3 regions of the Kocuria sp. PD6 genome follow, and region 2 is predicted to be linked to each of the others. Evidence: predicted binding sites of a transcription regulator. Region 2 holds the regulator's gene; each other region holds the start of a gene.
The links. Region 2 encodes HrcA, which represses chaperone genes, less so after heat shock. Its sites were predicted from a motif close to TTNGCACTCGNNNNNNNCGAGTGCNAA; they were not measured.

Region 1 (7,716 bases), on a different contig from region 2:
GCATCCTGCAGCAACGCGGGATCGACCCGCAGCAGATCGCCCAGCAGAAGGCCCAGCTCGAAGAGGGTGAACGGGCCATGGAACGCATGGGTGACTACCGCGTGGTCTCCCGGGACGGCAACTCCGCGATCAGCGTGGTGAGCTTCTCGGTGGACCAGACCTCCGTGGAATCGGACACCAAGAGCGCAGTGATGGACGCCATCAAGGACCACCCCGTGGACGGCGTGGACGCCGAGTTCTCCCAGGAGCTCGCGCAGGACATCTCTTCCCTGGTGGGTCCGGCGGAGATCGTGGGCGTGATCATCGCGGCCCTGGTGCTGCTGATCATGTTGCGCGCCGTGGTCCCCGCGGCGCTGCCCGTGCTGACCGCGCTGTTGGGCGTGGCCATCGCCACGAGTGCCACCCTCGCGTTCTCCGGCGTGATCGACATGATGTCCGTGACGCCCATGCTCGGCGTCATGCTGGGCCTGGCCGTGGGCATCGACTACTCCCTGTTCGTGCTCAACCGGCACCGGCAGCAGTTGCGACGAGGTATGCCCGTGCGGGAATCCATCGGGATGGCCGTGGGCACCTCCGGAACCGCCGTGTTCTTCGCGGCGCTGACCGTGATCGTGGCCCTAGTGGCTCTGAACGTCACGGCGATCCCGTTCCTGGGACTCATGGGCACCGTGGCCGGTGTGGCCGTGGCGGTCGCCCTGCTGCTGACCCTCACACTCACCCCTGCTCTGCTCTCCCTCGCCGGGCGGCGTGTGCTGCCCAGGAAGGTGCGGGACGCCGCGCCCCGCGAGGAGAACATCGACGAGCACGACGTCCCCCTGCACCTGCGCCATCCCTGGATCACCACCCTGGCGTGCGCGGCCGTGCTCATCGTGCTCGCGCTGCCGGCCCAGACCATGCGCCTGGGCCTGCCGGACGCGTCCACCGAACCCCAGGACAGCACCCAGTACCAGGCCTACCAGCGCATCGCGGACGACTTCGGTGCGGGTGAGAACGGACCCCTCGCCGTGGTCGTGGACCTCCCCGGGGGTCTCAACGATGCCGAGGCCACCGACACGATGAACACGGTGGCGGACCGCTTGGCGCAGCAGGACGACGTGGCCAACGTGCTCCCCGGTGTGACCACGGACGACAACACCACCGGCGTGATCCAGGTGATCCCCTCCTCGGGACCCGCGGACGCCGCGACCGAGGAACTCGTCAACAACATCCGGGACCTCAACGGCGACCTCCAGGCCAATGAGGACGTCCACGTGGGCGTAGCCGGCACCACCGCGGCGAACATCGACGTCTCCCATTTGCTGGGCGAGAAACTGCCCCTCTATCTGGGCGTCGTGCTGATCATCTCGCTGTTGTTGCTGCTCATGGTCTTCCGCTCCATCCTGGTCCCGGTGATCGCCACGCTGGGCTTCCTGCTCTCCGTGCTCGCGGCCTTCGGTGCCGTGGTGGCCGTGTACCAGTGGGGTTGGGGTGGCGCCGTGTTCGGCGTGCACGATCCCGGGCCCATCCTCAGCTTCCTGCCCACGCTGATGATCGGCATCCTGTTCGGCCTGGCCATGGACTACCAGTTGTTCCTGGTCTCCGGGATGCGCGAGGCCTACGCCCACGGGCACCCCGCGCGCCAGGCCGTGGTTTACGGCTTCAAGGCGGGCCGCTCCGTGGTCACCGCCGCGGCGATCATCATGATCTCCGTGTTCGCGGGCTTCATCTTCGCGGACATGGCCATGACCCGGCCCATCGGCTTCGCACTCGCGATCGGCGTTCTCCTGGACGCGTTCGTGGTGCGCATGCTCCTGATCCCCTCGGTCATGCGTTTGCTGGGCGAGAAGGCCTGGTGGCTCCCGCGCTGGCTGGACAAGATCCTCCCGCACGTGGACGTCGAAGGTGAGTCCCTCGCCGTGCAGGGTGCCGGGCAGTCCGGCACGGTCTCCGCGGGCGACGCCGCCGGGTCCGCCCCCGTCACCGGTCGCCATCGCGCGGTGTCCGGGAAGCGCCGGGGAAAGTCCGGTCACGGGCAGCACGCCGCGACCGCCGCCGTGGCCACCGCGGGTGCGGCCGGTGCGGCCGGTGTTTCCGGTCGGACGGCGTCGCACGGTCACCGTGCCGGGGTCGGCGAGCGGACCCACGGTCATGCCGGGAACCACCGCACCGCGGCCGATCACCGTGCCACCTACCACCGGGGATCCGAGCGTCGCTCGGCCGCGCAGCACCATGCCACCGGGGCCCCTCTCGGTGCCGTGGCTGATGACGCCCAGCGCCGCGGTGAGCTCGCGGGCGCTGCCGAGAATGGGGGCTCCCGCGAAGACACCGCAACGCCCGGGACCGCGGGGACCCAGCGGCGTCGCGGTCGGCACGCGGCGGCTTCCACGAGCACGTGCATCGCCGAGGATCGGGCCGCCAAGCCGGCCGCGGACGTGATCGTGCGCGCCGCGGACCCGGTGCTGCGCGCCACGAACCAGGCGTTGCGGGTGCTCCCGGATGTGCTGGATTCCGAGGAGAAGCTGCTCGAGTCCCTGGCCGTGCGCGGCGAGGAAGCGGCACCGCACAAGGCGATGCACAAGCGCGCGAGCTTCGAGAAGGTCATGGTGGCCGGGTACCCGGTCATCGTCGCGCGGCCCAAGGCAGCCATCACCCGGGCGGACGCCCCGGTGGTCGTGCACTGGCACGGCGGCGCGTACGTGAACCCCATGACCACGGTGCACTGGCGCTGGATCGACGCCCTGATGCAGCGCACCGGGGTCACCGTGGTGGTGCCGGGCTACGGGCTCGCCCCCGATCACACGGTGGACGAGGCGCTCGAACTCGCCGACGGCGTGTGGGACCTGGCCCGTTCGTTCGGCCCACGGGTCTTCCTATCGGGTGACTCCGCCGGCGGTGGTCTGGCGTTGGCCCAGGCCATGCGACTGCGGGACGCGGACGATCTCGGCGTGGCGGGTCTGATCCTCATGGCCCCGTGGGTGGACACCACGGTGACGAACCCCCAGATCGAGGCGTACCGGGACGCGGACCACATGCTCGGTACCGACGGCGCTCGGGCCGCCGCTCGTTGGTGGGCCGGCACACGGGACGTCACCGACCCCATGGTGAGCCCCGCCTTCGGCGACGTGCGCGGACTGCCCCGCACGTTCGTGCTGCAGGGTGACCGGGACATGCTCTACCCGGACACCATGGAGTTCGTGGCCGAGCTGGTGCGAGCAAACGTCGACACCACCGCGGTGGTCTGCGAGGGCGGACCGCACGTGTACGCGCTCATGGTCTGGTCCTCCCGCGCGTCCGAGGACCTCGACCACGTGGTGCGGTGGATGAACCGCTGACCCCGCGGTGAACATGAGTGTGCCCCGCAGGGTGACCTGCGGGGCACAGCCATGTCATGGGGCGGTGAGCCCCCGATTGAGCAGGCTTGTTCCGACCGGGTGGATTCGCCGGTCAGCGCCGGTGAAGGGCCGGTCCTGATCGGCCCTGTTCAGTCCTGCGACCCCTCGGATTCCTTCTGCACGTTCTGCGAGCGGTCCTCGTCCGAGCCCTTGCCGTGCTCCAGGACCACGTTGTCGTGGTGTTCCTGGCCGGTGGCCACCTGGATCTTGCGCGGCTGGGACTTGGGGGACACGGGGATGGTCACGGTCAGCACGCCGTTGTCGTACGCGGCGGTGATGTTCTCCGTGTCGATGCCCTGGCCCAGGTTGAGCTGGCGGACGAACGAGTGGCTGCGGCGCTCGCGCACGATCCACTTGGTGTCCTTCTCCGCGGAGGGCAGACGACGCTGCGCACGGATGGTCAGCAGCTGACCGTCCACGTCCACGTCCACGCTCGTGGGATCGATGCCCGGCAGGTCCGCGGCAAGGTAGTAGTTGGCGCCCTGACGGTAGAGGTCCATGGGCATCTGCTCCAGGCCGTTGCGGCCGGAGAGGACCTGGTTGGCGAAGTTCTGGACCTCGGAGAACGGGTCGAATGTAGCCATGACGATTACTCCTTCACTCTGCGGCACCCACGTGCTGTGCCCCGCGAACCGGTCGATTACCCGCGTGGAGCCATCACGTTTCTTGAGTCTCTGTGACTCAACAACGTCTAATGTAGCAGGCTGTCGGCGGAAGTGCTAGTCATTGACGCACGAAAGCTGAGTGGCACTGACTCAAGCAGCGGGCGGGCCTGTCGCAGCGGCGTCGGCGGCGCGTAGGATCGAGCCACCAGTGACACCCGAACGCTCTGAGGAGGCCCCCGTGCCCAAGGCGAAGAAGAACGGCCACGCGCGTCAGGACGAGATCCCGTCCACGCTGCAACGCTCGGACGAGAAGGCACAGGACACGTTCGCGCAGACCTACGACTCGGCGCAGGAGGAATACCACGACGACGCCCGGGCGGCGCGCACCGCGTGGTCGGCCGTCAAGCACACCCACGAGAAGGTCGGGGACCACTGGGAGCCCAAGGAGCACAACGGGCCCTCGGACGACAGCGCCGAGAAGGGCGGCCTGAACTCGGAGGACACCGCCGGCGGGGTGGACGCTAACGCCAGCAAGGAGCACCTGTACGAACTCGCCCAGGAACTGGACATCACGGGACGCTCGGACATGACCAAGGACGAATTGGTCGAGGCGATCGACAAGGCCAATCAGAAGAAGACGCGCGAGGCCCGCGACTGAGGTTCACAGCTCGGCGGGTTCATACCCTGCGGGTTTATGACTGCTGGCCTGCGATCGGTGGGGCTACAACTGGCGGGCCAGGAAGACCGAGGCCGTGGTGGCGTCGTGGAAGGAATCCACGGGCTCGTAGCCGCGCTTGCGGAACATCGCGATCCCCTCGGTCATCTCCTCGTTGAGGGAGACCACGGCCGTGGTGGCGCCGAAAGCGCGCACCTTGTTCTCGAGTGCCCGCACCAGGGTGCGCGCGTGGCCCTGTCCGCGGTGTTCCGGGGTGACCCAGATCCGGCGCAGTTCCACGCGGTCGTCGTCGAGTTTGCGCACCGCGCCGCACGCGATGACCGAGCCCGTGACCAAATCCGTCATGAGGAAGAAATCCCCGTGCGGCGGAGTGACGTCCTCCGGGCCGGTGACCTCGGTGAGTTCGGGATCGAAACCGCCGTCGATCCGGTTGTTCAACTCGCTGAAGTACGCGCTCAGGGCGCGCAGCGTGTGCTCACTGGCGGCCTGACCCTCCACGATACGAACCGGTGCGGTGACGTTCATCCCACCATGGTGACACCTTGGTGTGCTGTTCACCAGCGCCCGTGTCATGTAGCTTTCGTTCGTGACCGAGACCCGCCCCGGCCCCAAGCCGCGTATCTCCATCCTGGTTCCCACTCCGCTGCTGATCACGGAAATCACGGAACCCGCTGCGCATCGCAACCGTAGTTCCCACGAGTCGGACGTGCACATGCACCCCGGCGGGCAGGGGCTGTGGGTGGCCCGGATGGCCGGGTCGCTGGGGGCGGACGTGTCCGTGAGCGGGCCGTTCGGCGGAGAACTGGGCTCGCTGATCCGCACCATGCTGGACGGGCTGGGCATGCAGGTCAATGCTGTGCGCTACGGGTACGGCAACGGCGGATACGTCTACGACCTGCGCGGTGAGGACCGGGAGACCGTGGCCCACATGCCGCCCCCGGAGCTCTCCCGCCATGAACTGGACGATCTCTACGGCACGGCGTTCGTGGACGCGCTCGCCTCGGACGTCCTCACGGTCACCGGGGCCGAACCCGGGGACGTGGTGCCGGCGTCGTTCTTCGGCCGCCTTATCCGGGACACGCGGGATGCCGGGACCACTGTGGTCGCGGACCTCAGCGGCAAGCCCGCACTGGCGGCCGTGGCGGCGAACGTGGACGTGCTCAAGATCAGCCACGAAGAGGTGCTCGATCTCGAGCTCGTCGCGGAGGACACCGCGGAGGCCCTGGTGAGCGCCGGGCACATGCTGCTCGAACGCGGTGCGGGCGCCGTGGTGATCTCACGCGCCAAGGACCCCGCGCTGCTCGTGGAGAAGGATTCCGTGCGGAAGGTCTCCGCGCCGTCCATCACACCGCTGGACCACCGAGGGGCGGGGGACTCGATGACCGCGGGGATCTCGGTGGGTCTGGCGCGCGGTCTCGATCTCGTGGAGGCCGTGGCCCTCGGTGCATCAGCGGGAGCGCTGAACGTGGCGCGCCGCGGCCTGGGGACCGGTAACCGCACGACCATCGAGAAGTTCGCCCGCGAGATCACGGTGCGCACGCTGTCCTGACGTTCCGGGTGCTTGACCTGTGGTTCTCCGATTCGGTGCCACGACCCGGCTCCGGCTCGACGCGCCGAGCAGTTCGGTCTGACGCCCAGTGCACCCTGACCGGACGTGGTCGCGGGCAGTTCGGCCCGTGTGAAGCGTGACCGGGTTGGTCCTCCTGGGTGGCCTGGCCCGAGTACCGGGCTCTGGTCCGCGTGACGGGCGCGTGTCACCATGGTGCACATGCACATCCTGGTCACCAATGACGACGGCATCTCGTCCCCGGGGCTCGCGGTTCTGGTGCGCGCTGCGCTGGATCGGGGGCACACGGTGAAGGTGGCCGCACCCGCCGAGGAGTACTCGGGTGCCAGCGCCTCGCTGTCCGGCGAGGAGGTCGATGGCCGCATCGCTCTGGTGGAGGCCGCGCCGCCGAACATGCCCGACGGTGTGGAGTGCGTGGGTGTGAAGGCCGCCCCCGCTCTGATTGCCTTCCTGGCCTCCTACGGCGCGTTCGGCAAGCGCCCGGACATGGTGCTCTCCGGGGTGAACTTGGGGGCCAACACGGGCAGGGCCACCTTGCACTCGGGGACGGTGGGTGCGGTGCTGACGGCCGCGTCCCACGGGATCCCCGGCATCGCGGTGTCCATCACGTCCGGCGCGCCGCAGCACTGGGACACGGCCCTGCTGGTCACCCGATTCGCGCTGGAGCACTGGGAGGACCGGCCTTTCGACGAGTGGATCCTCAACCTCAACGTTCCCGACGTGGCCCCCGGGCGATTGCGCGGTCTCAAGCCCGCCCACCTGGCGAGCTTCGGGGCGGTGCAGGCGCAGATCGGCCGCGGGGACGAGAAGCACATCGCGGTCACCTACAGCGCGGAGACCGGCCCGGAGGAGCCAGACAGCGACCACTACCTCCTCACCCACGGCTGGGCCACGGCCACGCTGCTGCGCGCCCCCGTGGACGACCGCTCCCAGGACACCCACGCCGTCCCCCGCGAGGACCTGGGGATCACGGCCCCCACGCCCTTCTGGGACGTCACCCTTCCGGGCCTCACGGACGACGACGCCGCGGTCCCGGGCACGGGGGACGTCACCGTGGACGCGGCCACCGTCATGCGCCGTACCTGAGCTCACGCCGCCACGGGAAGATGCACCCGCATGGACCGGGCGGATAGAGTTCGCGCCATCACAGGTGCCGCCGGGCAGGAGCCCACGGGACGGCGCACCGGCACGAACCATCTTTGGAGGCCTGACCACGGCGCGGACACCTGCGGCGCAACCGCAACCGGGTGACGTCGAGAACGACCCCGCCCCGAGCCGCAGGGACTGGATTGCGCTCGGCGCGCTCGCCGCGGGGCTCGTGGTCTTCGCCGGGGCAGCCTGCTTGCGGCACTGTCCGGCACGGCGGGGACACTGATCGCAGCTCGTGCCGTCCAGGCGCTGGATGCGGCGTTCATCATGCCGTCCACCCTGTCCACGGTGAACGCCCTGTTCCCTGGGACGTCCCGTGGGTTCGTGTCCGCCGGTCCGCCCTGCTGG
Region 2 (7,716 bases):
CCCCGCGAGAGCGGATCCAGATGATGTCCACCGGGGCCACCCACGAGCTGCTCGAACTCGGTGTGATCTCCCCGGAGCCGGTGCCCTCGCAGGGGCTGAGCGTGGGGGAGGTGGGCTATCTGATCACGGGCGTGAAGGACGTCCGCCAGTCCCGCGTGGGTGACACGGTCACGGGCCAGACCAAGCCCGCGCAGCAGTCCCTGGGTGGGTACGAGGACCCCAAGCCCATGGTGTTCTCGGGACTGTTCCCCGTGGAGGGTTCGGACTACCCCGTGCTGCGGGACGCCCTCGAGAAGCTCCAGCTCAACGACGCCGCCCTGGTGTACGAACCCGAGACCTCCGCCGCGTTGGGCTTCGGCTTCCGTTGCGGTTTCCTGGGGCTGCTGCACCTGGAGATCACCCGCGACCGGCTCGAACGCGAATTCAACCTGGACCTGATCTCCACCGCGCCGTCCGTGTCCTACAACGTGACGCTCGAGGACAACTCGGAGGAGCAGGTTACTAACCCGTCCGAGTTCCCGGAGGGGCGGATCCTGGAGATCCGCGAACCCATGGTCTCGGCCACCATCCTGGTGCCGTCCGAGTTCATCGGCGCGGTCATGGAACTGTGCCAGTCCAAGCGCGGTGAGATGAAGGGGATGGACTACCTCTCCGAGGACCGCGTGGAGCTGCGCTACCGGTTGCCGCTCGCGGAGATCGTCTTCGACTTCTTCGACCAGCTCAAGTCCAAGACCCGGGGCTACGCGTCCCTGGACTGGAAGGCGGACGGCGAGCAGGCCGCGGATCTCGTGAAGGTGGACATCCTCCTGCAGGGCGAGCAGGTGGACGCGTTCAGCGCGATCACCCACAAGGACAAGGCGTACTCGTACGGTGTGCTCATGACGGGCAAGCTGCAGAAGCTCATCCCGCGTCAGCAGTACGAGGTCCCCATCCAGGCCGCGATCGGTTCCCGGATCATCGCGCGCGAGAACATCCGCGCGATCCGTAAGGACGTGCTCTCCAAGTGCTACGGCGGTGACATCTCCCGTAAGCGCAAACTGCTCGAGAAGCAGAAGGAGGGCAAGAAGCGCATGAAGATGGTGGGCCGCGTGGAGGTCCCCCAGGAGGCCTTCGTGGCCGCGCTGTCCTCGGACGAGGACACCGGGAAGGACAAGAAGAAGTAATGCCCGCCCAACCGGAGGGTGATCCCGCACCCCGGGACGGCGCGCTCCCCGCGGCATCGGTCGCCCGTGCCACCGATCGCACCCTGAGCCTGTACGTCCACGTCCCGTTCTGCGCGGTGCGCTGCGGGTACTGCGACTTCAACACCTACACCATGGACCAGCTCGGGGACGGCGTCTCCCAGCGCGACTACCACGCCGACGCCGCCGCGGAGGTCCGCTTCGCCCGGTCCGTGCTCGACGCCGCCGGGGCACCGCCGCGCGCGCTGCACAGCGTGTTCTTCGGCGGGGGTACGCCCACCCTTCTGCCCGCCCGGGAGCTCGCGCTCATGCTGGAGCAGGCCCGGGAGAGCTTCGGGCTGGCCCCGGACGCCGAGGTCACCGTGGAGGCCAACCCCGACTCGGTGAGCGAGGAGACGTTCGACGTGCTCGCCGCGGCCGGGGTTACCCGGGTGTCCTTCGGGATGCAGTCCGCGGTGCCCCACGTGCTGCGCGTGCTGGAACGCACGCACACGCCGGCGAACGTCCCGCGCGCCGTCGGCTGGGCCAAGGACCGCGGACTGGGCGCGAGCGTGGACCTGATCTACGGTACGCCGGGGGAGAGCGTGGCCGACTGGCGCACCTCGTTGGAGGCCGCGCTGGCCATGGACCCCGACCACGTCTCCGCGTACTCCCTGATCATCGAGGACGGCACCAAGCTGGCCGCCCAGATCCGCCGCGGTGAGGTGCCGGACGTGGATCCGGACGACCAGGCGGAGAAGTACACGCTCGCGGACGCGCTGCTGCGCGAGGCCGGGTTCGAGTGGTACGAGGTGTCCAACTGGTCCCGCGCGGCCCACGGGCGCAGCGCGGTGCAGAACCGCAGCGGGCACAACCTCGCGTACTGGCGCAATCAGGACTGGTGGGGGATCGGCCCGGGGGCGCACTCACACAGTGACGGCGTGCGCTGGTGGAACCTCAAGCACCCGTTGCCCTACACGGCCGCCGTGCGCCGGGGTGACTCACCGGCCGTGGGCCGCGAGACCTTGGATGGCGAGACGCAGTACGTGGAACACGTGATGCTCGGGATCAGGATCCGTGAGGGACTCCCGCTCGAGGGGCTGCGCCCGGAGGGGCGGCACGCGGTGGCCGGATTGATCGCCGACGGCTGGCTGGACGGCGCCGCCGCCCTCCGCGGGTCCGCGGTCCTCACGGACGCGGGGCGTCTGATGGCCGACGCCGTGACGCGCCGCTTGCTCGACTGGTGACCGTGTCAGGAGTTGCGGGCCGCGAACGTGTCGTAGAGGTGGGTGTTGAACCGGTACTGGTGCGGTTCGCCGCGGTTGACCTTCACGCCCGCGCGCACGGAGGTGATGGCCAGGAACAGCCAGGTCACGGCGGCGATGACCGAGAAGAGCCATCCGATGAACGGGATGAGTGAGAGCACGATGCCCACGAGGATCACCAGGGTGGGCAGCATGGTGTAGTTGGCGGCTTCCCGGGATTCCTGAGCGGTGAAGGGACCACGGTCCTTGAACACCCGGTGGATCATGTAGCTGGGCAGTACGCCCACCACGCCACCCAGGTGGGCGAGGGTGGCCCACTGCCGGTCCTGGGACACGTCCAGGGGTTGCGCCACGGGGGCCACGGACTCGAACGGAGTCTCGGCGGAGCGAGTGGAGGGGGAGGGAGCAGCGTCAGTCACGAGCGGGTGTGCCTTTCACGGGCGGTAGCCATCCGGGTCGGAGGACGCCGGTGCTCCCATCCTACGGTCGTTCCCGCGTGGCTCGCGCCGGACGACGACGCCAGGCGTCACCCACGCTGGGGGTTACCGCTAACGCGGGTCACCGAAGCCGTGGACCACCGGCTGCGAGCGCCGTCGACGTCGTGGGTCGCCGCAGGTCAGGCGCAGCCCGGGTCAGGAATCGGCGGCGTCCGGGGCGGTGAGGAAGTCGATGAGCTCCTCCACGCGGCCCAGCAGGGCCGGTTCGAGGTCTGCGTACGTGTTCACTCGTGCAAGGATCGCCTGCCACGCCCGCCCCACGTCCTGGGGTGTGCGGTGCGGTAGGCCCAGCGCGCGTGCCATCCCGGTCTTCCAATCCACCCCGCGCGGGATCACGGGCCACTCCCGGATCCCCAGGGCGCTGGGCTTCACGGCCTGCCAGATGTCCACGTAGGGGTGTCCGAGGATGAGCACGTTGTCCCGGGCACCCGGGACCGCGAGCGCCTCCTGGGCGATCCTGGACTCCTTGGAGCCCGCGACCAGGTGGTCCACGAGGATCCCGAGCCGACGCTGCGGGCCGGGGTGGAACTCGGCGATGGCTGAGGGGAGGTCGTCGATCCCGTGCAGGGGTTCCACCACGGTGCCCTCGACCGCGAGGTCGTGGCCCCACACCTTGGCCACGAGCTCGGCGTCGTGGTACCCCTCGACCCACACACGCGACTCCTTGGCCACGGACGCGCGCAGGTTCTCGACCTCGACCGACCCCGAACGCGTGATCCGGGGCTTGGCCGGGGCGCTGCGGGTCTCGGGCGGGCCCAGCCGCACGGGTTCGCCGTCCAGGAGGAAGCCCGGGCCCAGGGGGAAGGACTTCACGCGCCCGTGCCGGTCCTCCAGACCCACCACGCGCATCCCGCCGATGGTCTCCACGCCCACGACGGCGCCCACCCACCCGGTCTCCACGTCTTCGAGCACCATGTCCCGGGCCACGGGGACGTCCCGGGAGACGGCACCGGTGCGGGCGACGTCGGGACTGCCTAGGTCCTGGGGACCCCAGGACCAGCCGGATGCGTTCACGGGCGACTCCTCGACGTCGTGCCGCGGCGCGAGCGCGCCGCCGGGCAGGCGAATCAGCCGCGAGCGTATCAAAATCGGCCCCTGACCCACGGGCCCGGGACTGCCAGGATTAGCACTGTGAACTCTTGAGTGCCAGAATTACCAGCAACGGGAGGTGAGACACATGGAGCATCCGCGCCGAGCGCAGATCCTGCGCGCCATCGTGGAGGACTACGTCCATTCGCGTGAACCCGTGGGGTCCAAGGCGCTCGTGGAACGCCACCGCCTACCCGTCTCCTCCGCCACGGTGCGCAACGACATGGCCGCCCTCGAGGAGGACGGGCTGATCGTGGCCCCGCACACGAGCTCGGGGCGGATCCCCACGGACCGAGGTTACCGCGAGTTCGTCAACCAGATCGCAGCCCTGGAGCCCCTCACCTCCGCCCAGCGCCGCGCGATCCAGGTGTTCATGGACGGTGCCCAGGACCTGGACGACATCATGGAGCGCACCGTGCGCCTGCTCGCCCAGCTCACCCACCAGGTGGCCGTGATCCAGTATCCCGTGCGCACCGGGATCACCGTGCGCCACGTGGAACTCGTGGACGTGGGGGACGCCCGCGTACTCGTGATCCTGATCCCCACCACCGGACGCGTGGCCCAACGCACCGTGGAACTGCCCGTCACCCTGACCGAGGCCCAGCTGCTGGAGCTGCGCGCCCACGTGCTCGCACGCCTGCTCGGCACGCCCGTGGAAGACGTCCCCGACGCCGCCGTGACCCTGCCCCCGGCCCTGCCCGAGGAACTGCGCGACGCCGGGACCGCGGTGACCGGGGCGCTCGCGGTGCTCGCAGCGGTGTCGGACGAACACCGCCTGGTGATGGCCGGGACCGCGAACCTCGCGCGCTTCAGCGGGGACTTCCCGCAGAGCATCTCCCCGGTGCTCGAGGCGCTTGAGGAACAAGTGGCCATGCTGCGATTGTTGTCCGAGATGCAGCAGGACGAACGCGGGGTCGCGGTGCGCATCGGCTCCGACCACAGCGACGACCCCCTGGCGGAGGCGTCCGTGGTGGCCACGGGTTACGGTCCGCACGCCGCGTCCAAGGTGGGAGTCGTGGGGCCCACACGCATGGACTACCCCACGACCATGGCCTCCGTGCGCGCGGTGGCCCGCTACCTGTCCAAGAACCTGGGGGCTGAGCGCACGTGAGCGCCGCCCGCCCCGCTCGACCGTAGAACCGACGAAAGAAGAAACGACGACATCGTGAGCGATCACTACGAAACCCTCGGCGTGAGCCGGGACGCCAGCGCCGAAGAGATCAAGCGCGCCTACCGCAAGAAGGCCCGCAAACTCCACCCGGACGTGAACCCCTCACCCGAGGCCGCCGAGGAGTTCAAGCGCGTCTCCCACGCCAATGACGTCCTCTCCGACCCGGACAAGCGCCGTGTCTACGACGCCACAGGCAACGAGAACGGCACGGACACCGGCTTCGGCGGGGGCTTCCCCGGCACGGGCTTCGGCTTCTCCGACATCTTCGAGACGTTCTTCCAGGGCGCGGGAGCCGGTGGCCAGCGCGGCCCCCAGTCCCGCACCCGCCAGGGCCAGGACGCCCTGATCAACGTGCGGATCTCCCTCAAGGACGCCGTGTTCGGCATGGAGAAGGACATCACGGTGGACACCGCCGTCGTGTGCCCCACGTGCCAGGGCACGTGCTGCCAGCCCGGGACGAGCCCCGTGACGTGCACCATGTGCCGCGGCTCCGGCCACATGCAGTACCAGCGCCAGTCCATCCTGGGCATGGTCACCACCCAGGCCCCGTGCTCCCAGTGCAACGGCTTCGGCACCGTCATCGAGAGCCCGTGCCACGAGTGCTACGGCGAGGGCCGCGTGCGCGACCGCCGCCCCCTGACCGTGAAGATCCCCGCCGGCATCCAGTCCGGCAACCGCATCCGCCTGAGCGGCCAGGGTGAGGCCGGCACCGCCGGCGGACCCAACGGCGACCTCTTCGTGGAACTGAAGGTGGACCCCGATCCCACCTTCCTCCGCGAGGGCGACGATCTCCACGCCCGCCTGCGTATCCCCATGACCGCCGCCGCGCTCGGCACCACCGTGAGCCTCGAGACGTTCGACGGCGCTCGCACGGTGGACGTCGATCCCGGCACCCAGTCCGGTGCGACCGTCACGCTCGACGACCTGGGTGTCACCCACCTGCGGGGCAAGGGCCGCGGGGACCTCAAGGTGCACTTCGAGGTGGAGACCCCCAAGGACCTCTCCTCCGAACAGCGCGAACTGCTCGAGCAACTCGCCGAGCTGCGCGGTGAGGAAGCAGCGGACGGTACGACCGTGAACACCAACCACTCCGGTGGGTTCTTCTCCCGGTTGCGGGACCGGTTCAACGACCTGTGACCAACCCCGTCTTCCACGTCCCCGCCGAGGACCTCTTCCGGGCGCACCCGGGGGAGGTCCTGGACATCGCAGGTCCCGAGGCCAAGCACGCGGTGACCGTGCGGCGCCTGCGCGCGGGGGAGGCCCTGGACCTCGTGGACGGGCACGGCACCCGTGCGGTGTGCACGTTCGACTCCGGGGCCAAGGACCGGATGAGCGTGACCGTCCACGAGATCCACCACGATGCCGCGCAGCAACCGGAGTTCACGCTGGTGCAGGCACTCGCCAAGGGGGACCGGGACCTGCAGGCCGCGGAGGCCGCCACCGAACTCGGGGTCTCCCGGGTGATCCCGTGGCAGGCGGAGCGCAGCATCGTGCGCGTCCACGCGGACCGCGCGGCCAAACTCATGGCCAAGTGGGACTCCACCCTGGCCGCGGCGGCCAAGCAGTCCCGGCGCGCCCGCTGGCCCGAACGCGGTGACTGGGTGGACACCGCGGGTCTGGCCCGGCTGATCGCTGCAGAAACCGAGACGCTGTGGCTCGTGCTGCATGAATCGGCGAGCCCACGTTGGTCCACCCCGGACGTGACCCGGTGGGGTGATCGGTCCCGGATCGCGGTGATCGTGGGCCCAGAAGGGGGGATCGGTGACGGAGAGCTCGAGGCGTTGTGCGCTGCCGGTGCTCAGCCGATGCGCCTGGGGACCGCTGTCATGCGATCGTCCACCGCGGGACCCGCGGCACTGGCCGCGCTGCACGCGGTGCTCGGGCTCTGGGACTGACCCGGGACCCAACGGGGAGGGCTCAGTCCCCGGCGCGCACCGTGATCGTGTGATCGTCGGACACGGTGGTGCCGGAATCGTCCGTGCCGCTCACGCGCACGGTGTACGTCCCGGGGTCGAGCGTGACACTCGTGCGTAGTTCCGTGCCCGTGGTCGGATCCGAGCCGGGGGAAGCGGGTGCGATGTTCCCACTGTGCACGACGCGGTCGTCCTCGAGCACCTCCCAGAGGGCGTCACGCACCGAGGGCAGCACGCGGGCGAAGACCGTCACGGGGCTCTTGGGTTCCGCCCCGGTCTGGGGGTCGACGAGCCACACGGGCGCGGCCAGTGCGGGGTCACGCGTGAGCGGGGCATGAAGTTCCACGGCTCCGAAGGCCTTGTACCCGCTCTGCCCGTTCACGAGGACCCGCACCTCCTTGGCCGTGGACGAGTCCAACAGCCCGGCGGTCACGGCCGCCGCGGAGACCGTGTACACCATTTGCTGCAGTGCGACCCGCGCGTCCTGCGGGGAGAGTTGGGAGGCGAACGCGGCGGCGGGCAGGTCCACGGTGATGGTTCCGTCCGGGGACACGGAGGTGCCCACGGTGTCCACGGCGGACCACAGGGACCGGTAGTCCGGGTCCGCGGGGGTGGCCGAGG
Region 3 (7,716 bases), on a different contig from region 2:
GCGCCGTTTGACGAACCACGCGAGCGCGAAGATCAGCGGCCACACCAGGAAGACCTGGCCCTGGACGGACAGGGACCAGAAGTGTTGAAAGGGAGACGCGGTCGAGTGGTCCGCCGCATAGTAGTTGACCTCGTTCGCAGCCAGGGCCCAGTTCTCGAGGTACAGGATCGAGGCCACGCCCTGGGACCGGAACTCTGCGACGTCCGCGCGCGGGAACACGAGCCAGATGAGCGCCAGGGTGAACAGGATGATCACCGTGGCCAGGGGCAGCAGGCGTTTGAACGTGTGCAGCCAGTACCGACCCAGCCCCAACGGTCGGCCGCCCTCGATCCGCCGCACGAACGACAGCGTCATGAAGAACGCCGAGATCAGCAGGAAGATGTCCACACCACCGGACACCCGGCCCATGAACACGTGATAGACGACCACGAGCAGCACCGCGATCGCCCGCAACCCCTGCACCTCTGGGCGGAACCCCGAGTACCGCTGCACCCGTTGCGCGGAGGAGGATCCGGCAGCCCACCGGGGTCGCTGCCCCACCGGGAGCGGGGATGAACCGGCAACGGGATCCAAGGCTGGGGAAATGCGCATCTGGTCGGCCTAAACGCAGCGGGGCGCACCGATCACATCGCACCCGGTTCCGCCCCGACCCGTCTCCGTGGGTGGGCAGCGCGCACGGCCTGCGAGTTGAGCCACCCGGTCGCGCGGGGGCAGACGTCGAGCACCGTCGCCGGTCGCAGCACCACAGACGACCGGCGGCCCACCCCCCCGAAAGGGGCGGGCCGCCGGCCATTCAGCGATTGCCGGAAGGATCGGGAGGACTCAGTCCTCGTCGTCCTGCTTCTCCGCCACGAGGGTCTCCGTGGTGAGCACGAGCGCGGCGATGGACGCCGCGTTCTGCAGAGCGGAACGGGTGACCTTGACGGGGTCGATGATGCCCGCGGCGAGCAGGTCCTCGTACTCGTCCGTCAGGGCGTTGTAGCCGTTGCCGGGCTCGAGGTCCGCCACACGCGCCGCGACGACGTTGCCGTCCTGGCCCGCGTTCTCCGCGATCCAGCGCAGGGGCTGGGTCAGTGCGCGCCGCACGATGGTCACGGCCGTAGCCGCGTCCCCGGTCAGACCGAGGTCCGTGCCGTCGAGCGCCTTGGAAGCGTGGACCAGCGCGGAACCGCCGCCTGCCACGATGCCCTCCTCGAGGGCCGCGCGGGTCGAGGACACGGCGTCCTCGATGCGGTGCTTGCGTTCCTTCTGCTCGACCTCGGTCGCGGCACCGACCTTGATCACCGAGATGCCACCGGCCAGGCGCGCGAGGCGCTCCTGGAGCTTCTCACGGTCCCACTCGGAGTCCGTGCGGGCGATCTCCGCCTTGATCTCCGCCACGCGCTCGGCCACGGCCTCCGAGGAGCCCGCACCGTCCACGAGCGTGGTCTGGTTCTTGGTCACGGTGATCCGGCGGGCGTTGCCCAGCTGGGACACGTCCACGCCCTCGAGCGAGATGCCGAGCTCGGGGGTGATCACGGTCGCATCCGTGAGCACGGCCAGGTCCTGCATGATCGCCTTGCGGCGGTCACCGAAACCGGGGGCCTTCAGGGCCACGACGTCGAGCGTGCCGCGCAGCTTGTTGACCACCAGGGTGGACAGGGCCTCGCCCTCGACGTCCTCGGCGATGATGGTCAGCGGCTTCTTGGCCTGCAGCACCTTCTCGAGCACGGGCATGAGGTCCTGGACCGAGGAGATCTTGCCCTGGAACAGCAGCACGAAGGTGTCGTCCAGGACGGCTTCCTGGCGCTCCGGGTCCGTGACGAAGGACGGGGACAGGTAGCCCTTGTCGAACTGCATGCCCTCGGTGACGTCCAGCTCCACCTCGGTGGAGGAACCGTCCTCGATGGTGATCACACCGTCCGTGCCCACGGTCTCGAAGGCGCGGGCGATCAGTTCGCCGATCTCCATGGACTGCGCGGAGATCGCGGCCACGTGGGCCACGTCCTTGCCCTCCACGGGGCGGGCGTTGTCGAGCAGACGCTGGGCCACGGTGGCCACGGCCGCTTCCACGCCGCGCTTGATGTCGCCCGGGGCCGCTCCGGCGGCCACGTTGCGCAGACCCTCCTTGACGATGGCCTGCGCGAGGACGGTCGCCGTGGTGGTGCCGTCACCGGCGACGTCATTGGTCTTGGTGGCCACTTCCTTGGCCAGCTGGGCGCCGAGGTTCTCGTACGGATCCTCGAGCTCCACCTCACGGGCGATGGTCACGCCGTCGTTGGTGATGGTGGGTGCGCCCCACTTCTTGTCCAGTACCACGTTGCGCCCGCGGGGGCCCAGCGTGACCTTGACGGTGTCGGCCAGTCGGTTGACACCGGATTCGAGCGCTTTGCGAGCGGCGTCGTTGAACACCAACTGCTTGGGCATGTGTGCTCCTTACGAAACGAGAAGGGTGTGGAAATGACGGCGCGGTGCCCCCGTGGCCCGTTCTCGGGCGAACGTCCGGGCACCGCGCACGAAAGTCGTTGCGGGGATTACTTCTCGATCACGGCCAGCACGTCCCGCGCGGGGAGCACCAGGTACTCCTCGCCGTTGTACTTGACCTCGGTCCCGCCGTACTTGGAGAAGATGACCACGTCACCCTCCTTGACGTCCACGGGGATGCGGTTGCCCTTGTCATCCACGCGGCCCGGGCCCACGGCCAGGACGGTGCCTTCCTGCGGCTTCTCCTTGGCGGTGTCCGGGATGACCAGACCGGAAGCGGTGGTCTGTTCAGCGGCCAGCGGCTGAACCACGATGCGATCCTCGAGAGGCTTGATGGAGACCGACACGATCTCTCCCTTTCTTCTAGGCGTGTGAGACGGTGTGCGAACGCGCCGTGTCATGGGGTCCCATGACCGCGTCCGCCACAGGCCAGTTGGCGTGCCAACCGTCGTCGCGGTGCCGATTGAGCGCCTGGCCTTTAGCACCCTCACCATGAGAGTGCTAATCATCACTGTAGGGAGACGGGCCGCGCGCGGTCAAGGCGCGCCCGCCGCGCTCGTCTCTGGGCACAATCCGCGGGTACGACGCCGCCGTCCCCGCGGCCGCGTCAGTCGCGGCCGGCGAGCCGTCCGTGCCGCGTCAGTAGTAGACCGCGAGCCGTCCGTGGGGACCGTCGTGGCACGTGACCGGGGTGTCGAACACGCGCGTGAGGGTCTCGTCCGTCATGATCTGCTCGGGCGGGCCGAACTCCACCACGCGACCGTCCTTCACGGCGCAGATCCAGTCCGAGTAGTGGCTCGCGAAGTTGATGTCGTGCAGAACGATCAGCACGGTGCGTCCGAGCTCGTCCGCGACGCGGCGCAAGTGATGCATCATGTGCACCGAGTGGCGCATGTCCAGGTTGTTCAGGGGCTCGTCCAGCAGGAGGTACTCGGTGTCCTGGCACAGCACCATGGCCACGTAGGCGCGCTGGCGCTGACCGCCCGAGAGCTGGTCCAGGTAGCGGTTCTGCAGGGGTCCCAGGTCGAAGAAGTCGATCGACTCGGAGATGATCCGCTCGTCGTCCCGGGTGATCCGCCCACGCGTGTAGGGGAAGCGACCCAGCGCCACGAGCTGGCGCACGGTGAGCCGCGCGCTGAAGTGGTTCTCCTGGCGCAGCGTGGAGACCACCTTGGCGAGTTCACGCGGCGGCGTCCTGCTCACGTCGTGACCGCCGATCTCCACGGTGCCGGCCTCGGGACCCAGCAGGTGACCCATCATGGTCAACAGCGTGGACTTCCCCGCGCCGTTGGGCCCCACGAGCGCGGTCACGCCACCGGCGGGGATCTGCAGATCCACCGGCCCGATCGCCAAGTCCGTGCCGTACTCCTTGACCAGTCCGGTCAACTGGATCACAGTCTGCCCCTCCTCAGGATCACGAAGAGGAAGACACTGCCACCCACCAGCTCGATGATGATGGACACAGCGCCCTCCGCATAGAAGACGTTCTTCAGGACGAAATAGGCCCCGGACAGCACCGCGAAACCGATCAGCGCGGCCATGGGGAACACGTAGCGGTGGTCGTGGGTGTCCGCGAACTGGTACGCCAGGATCGCCACGAGGAACCCCAGGAACGTCATGGGCCCGATCAGGGACGTGGAGACCGCCATCAGAATGGACACCCAGAACAGGGTGAGCAGCAGCTCCCGGCGGTGGTCCATGCCCAGGTTCGTGGCCACGTCCCGCCCCATAGCCATGACATTGAGCGTGCGGGAGTGCACGTACAGGGCCACCGTGGCCACCACGCACAGCGGCACGGCCAGCGGGAAGTACCCGGGATCCGCGTTGGCCACCGAGCCGAACAAGCGGGCGCTGAGCACGTCGAACTCGCTCGGTGAGAGCAAGCGCTGCATGAAGGTGGACACCGCGCCGAGCCCGCCGCCCAGGACGATGCCGATCAGCAGCATCACCTGCACGTTGGCGTACTTGCCCGAGAGCAGCCAACTGTAGAGCCCCAGCGCGAACACGATCATGAGGCTCACCTGCAGGGCGTACTGCGGCAGCCCCTGCACCGCACTGACCCCCACCGCACCCAGGAAGTAGACCGCCGAGGTCTGGATGAGCACGTACAGGGACTCGAAACCCATGATCGACGGCGTGATGATCCGGTTGTTCGCGGCGGTCTGGAACGCGACCGTGGCCATGGCTTGGCTCACCGCCACGATCAGGATCACCACCACGCTCGTGGCCCGGGACTCGGCGATCCGCCAGAACCCCGGGGTGCCGAACGGCAGGGGGTTGTCCCACGTGAGGATGCCCGCGCAGAACACGAGTCCCGCCACGAGCAGGGACAGCGCGGTGATCCAGTAGCGGCGGCGGTGGGCCGGGGAGACGAAGGCCCCCGATCCAGTGCGCGCCCGGTCGTGGCGCAGCGCGGTCACCTCAGACATGGCGCCGGCTTCGCAGCAACAGGGCGATGAACACCGCAGCGCCCACGATGCCCAGGATCAGGGACACGGGGACCTCGAACGGCGCGATGATCGTGCGCCCGATCAGGTCACACACCGTGACCAGGCCGATCCCGAGCAGGCACACCCACGGCAGGTTGGAGCGCAGGTCGTCGCCCCGGAACAGGGACACCACGTTGGGCACGATCAACCCCAGGAACGGCAGATTGCCCACGACCACCGTGACCACGCCGGTGGCCGCGGCCACGAGTCCGGTGCCGATCAGGATGATCCGGTTGTAGTTCAATCCCACGTTGGTCGCGATGTCCTCGCCGAGTCCCGCCACGGTGAGCCGGTCCGCGGTGATGACCACGAGCACCGCCACGAGTGCCACGACCCAGAGGGTCTCGTACTGGCCGCGCAGCACGGACGTGAAACTGCCGGCGAACCACACGCCCAGGTTCTGCAACCGGTCCGTGACGAGCGCCAGGTAGGTGGAGATCGACCCCACCACGGCCCCGAGCATGATCCCCACGATCGGCACGATCAGGGAGGAACGCAGCGTAACCCGGCGCAGGAACGCGAAGAACACCATGGTCCCCACGAACGCGGCCACGATCGCGCCGATCATCCGCGCACTCAACCCGGCGTCCGGGGCCAGGATCATCATGAGCAACAACCCCAGCCCGGCCCACTCGGTGGTGCCCGTGGTCGTGGGTTCCACGAACCGGTTCTGGGTGAGCAACTGCATGACCAGCCCGGACATGGCCATCGCGGCACCGGCCAGGACCAGGGCCACCGTGCGGGGAATCCGGGTCAGACCCAGGAACTGTTCACCCTGGGCGTCCGAAAGGTCCGCCACCCCCGTGACCAGGGACAGCCAGAGCAGTCCCAGGACCACCAGCAGGGCGAGCCAGAACTTCCAGTCCCGGGCCACCCCCGTGCGGGTCGGACGTTGTGCAGTGGAGACCATCACGTGTGCTTCCTGGATCATGCCGAAGCCCCGCGGGAGGCTCCCGCGGGGCGTCGGTGGTCGTGCGGGGTGGGAGGGATCAGTTGCTCCGGCCTCCCAGTTTCTCCGCGATGTCGTCGAGGATCTCGGTGTAGGTCTGGATCCCCTCGTTCGTGTAGGTGTCCGCGGGCAGGTAGACCACGTTGCCGTTCTTCACCGCGGGGACGTCCTTGAGGGCCTCGGACTTCTCGATCACCTCGGACGCCGGGCTGGCACCCTCGGAGGTCTTCACGCCCGCGTCACGGTCCAGCACGATGAGCAGTTCCGGGCGGGACTGGGCGATGGCCTCCACGGAGATGTCGTCCCCCTGGTGGTTGTCGGAGCCCTCGACCTTCAGCGCAGGCTGCAGCCCCACCATGTCGAACAGCGGGCCGATCGTGCGTCCCTTGCTCGGTGCCACGTACCCGATGTCACCACCGGAGACGATCACGCCCATCGTGGACTGGCCGTCGTAGGCGTCCTTGGCGCGCTGGGCGGCCTGGTCGAGCCCGTCGGTGAGTCGGCGGGCTTCCTCCTGCTTGCCGAAGACCTCGCCCAGGGCCGTGGTCTGGCGCTTGAGTTCCTCGTCCAGCGGCTGATCGTCGCGCGGATCCAGTTCCAGCATGGCGGCGTCCGGGACGAGCTTTTTGATGTCGTCGTAGTACTGCGTGAAGCGCTGCCCGTTGATCACGAGGTCCGGGTCCACCCCGGCGATCGCCTCGAGATTCGGTTCGCGGTGCGAACCCAGGTCCACCACGGCGTCGTCGTTCGCATAGGAGATGCCGTTCGGGATCAGCTGCTTGGGGGCGGCCTTGAGCTGTACGCCCCAGTCCGCGAGCGTCTCGAACACCCGGTTGTCGGTGGCCACCACGGACTGCGGCGGTGCGGGAACGGTCTGCTCGCCCTTGTTGTCCGTGACGGTCACGGTGGCCGAGGACGCCTGGGTGTCGGAGGCGTCCTGGGCGTTGGCACCGCACCCCACGAGGGCCAGTGCCGCCACGGCACTCAGCGCCACACCGGGGATCAATCGGTTCATGGACATGGATCTTCTCGCAATCTCGCGGGGTCGTCTGTTACGGGCGGCCAGCCACTAGGTGAGCCTAACCTAATTAGGGATGCGGATCGTAATGTAAATGGCTCTGTGACGGGCGTCGCGGCCCGCGCGTTCGCCGCGGCTTCCCCGCGCCGTGATGTGATGGACGCGTGAACGCCTCCACCGCCCCCGACGACGCCGAGACCCGCGGCCTCGCCCAGCTGCTGACCCCGCGGGGGATGCGGCTGCTGGATTCGCTGGGCCCCTACGACCCGGACGCCACGCTCGCGCTCTCCCAGTCCCTGCGAGCACAGGGCCATGACCCGGAGCTCGTGGCCGCGGTCCTCACCCAGTCCCGGTTGCGCGCCAAGGCCCACGCCAAGTTCGGGGACTTCGCCCGTCATATGGTCTTCACGCGCGACGGTGTGGAGCAGGCCACCCGGTGGTCGGTGGCCGCCCTGCACGCCCAGCGGTTCGCGCAAGCGGGGATCGGGCATGTGGTGGACCTGGGATGTGGGATCGGCGCGGACTCGCTGGCCCTGGCCGCGCTCGAGCGCACGGTCACCGCGGTCGAGCGGGACCCGGTCACCGCGGCCGTGGCGACCGTCAACCTCACGGGCTGGCCGCGCGCTCGCGTCGTATGCGCGGACGCGCAGTCCTTGGACCTGGACGCCCTCGAGTCCGGTCCCGCGCAGGGCGTGTGGCTGGACCCCGCGCGCCGGGTCTCGGGTCACGGCCGCACGCGGCGGTTGTTCGACCCCGAGGCCTTCTCCCCTCCCCTGTCCTTCGTCACGGACCTCGCG

Region 1: the regulator HrcA is predicted to act here: its motif matches at 4,068-4,094, upstream of Q9R22_RS08265 (Hsp20/alpha crystallin family protein).
Region 3: the regulator HrcA is predicted to act here: its motif matches at 2,942-2,968, upstream of groES (co-chaperone GroES).

What each region holds. Positions count from the first base shown of each region.
Region 1 covers NZ_JAUZUS010000007.1:71,894-79,609, forward strand. The annotation lists gene Q9R22_RS08260 (MMPL family transporter) at 1-3,311, shown strand, start outside; gene Q9R22_RS08265 (Hsp20/alpha crystallin family protein) at 3,461-3,955, opposite strand; gene Q9R22_RS08270 (ChaB family protein) at 4,215-4,634, shown strand; gene Q9R22_RS08275 (GNAT family N-acetyltransferase) at 4,698-5,177, opposite strand; gene Q9R22_RS08280 (1-phosphofructokinase family hexose kinase) at 5,239-6,201, shown strand; gene surE (5'/3'-nucleotidase SurE) at 6,421-7,305, shown strand.
Region 2 covers NZ_JAUZUS010000008.1:45,844-53,559, reverse strand. The annotation lists gene lepA (translation elongation factor 4) at 1-1,163, shown strand, start outside; gene hemW (radical SAM family heme chaperone HemW) at 1,163-2,407, shown strand; gene Q9R22_RS08995 (DUF4870 domain-containing protein) at 2,413-2,844, opposite strand; gene Q9R22_RS08990 (DUF3097 family protein) at 3,058-3,936, opposite strand; gene hrcA (heat-inducible transcriptional repressor HrcA) at 4,100-5,122, shown strand; gene dnaJ (molecular chaperone DnaJ) at 5,177-6,319, shown strand; gene Q9R22_RS08975 (16S rRNA (uracil(1498)-N(3))-methyltransferase) at 6,316-7,077, shown strand; gene Q9R22_RS08970 (GerMN domain-containing protein) at 7,100-7,716, opposite strand, start outside.
Region 3 covers NZ_JAUZUS010000003.1:250,246-257,961, reverse strand. The annotation lists gene Q9R22_RS04275 (acyltransferase family protein) at 1-591, opposite strand, end outside; gene groL (chaperonin GroEL) at 823-2,406, opposite strand; gene groES (co-chaperone GroES) at 2,514-2,810, opposite strand; gene Q9R22_RS04260 (ABC transporter ATP-binding protein) at 3,103-3,858, opposite strand; gene Q9R22_RS04255 (iron chelate uptake ABC transporter family permease subunit) at 3,855-4,892, opposite strand; gene Q9R22_RS04250 (ABC transporter permease) at 4,885-5,862, opposite strand; gene Q9R22_RS04245 (siderophore ABC transporter substrate-binding protein) at 5,942-6,922, opposite strand; gene Q9R22_RS04240 (class I SAM-dependent methyltransferase) at 7,084-7,716, shown strand, end outside.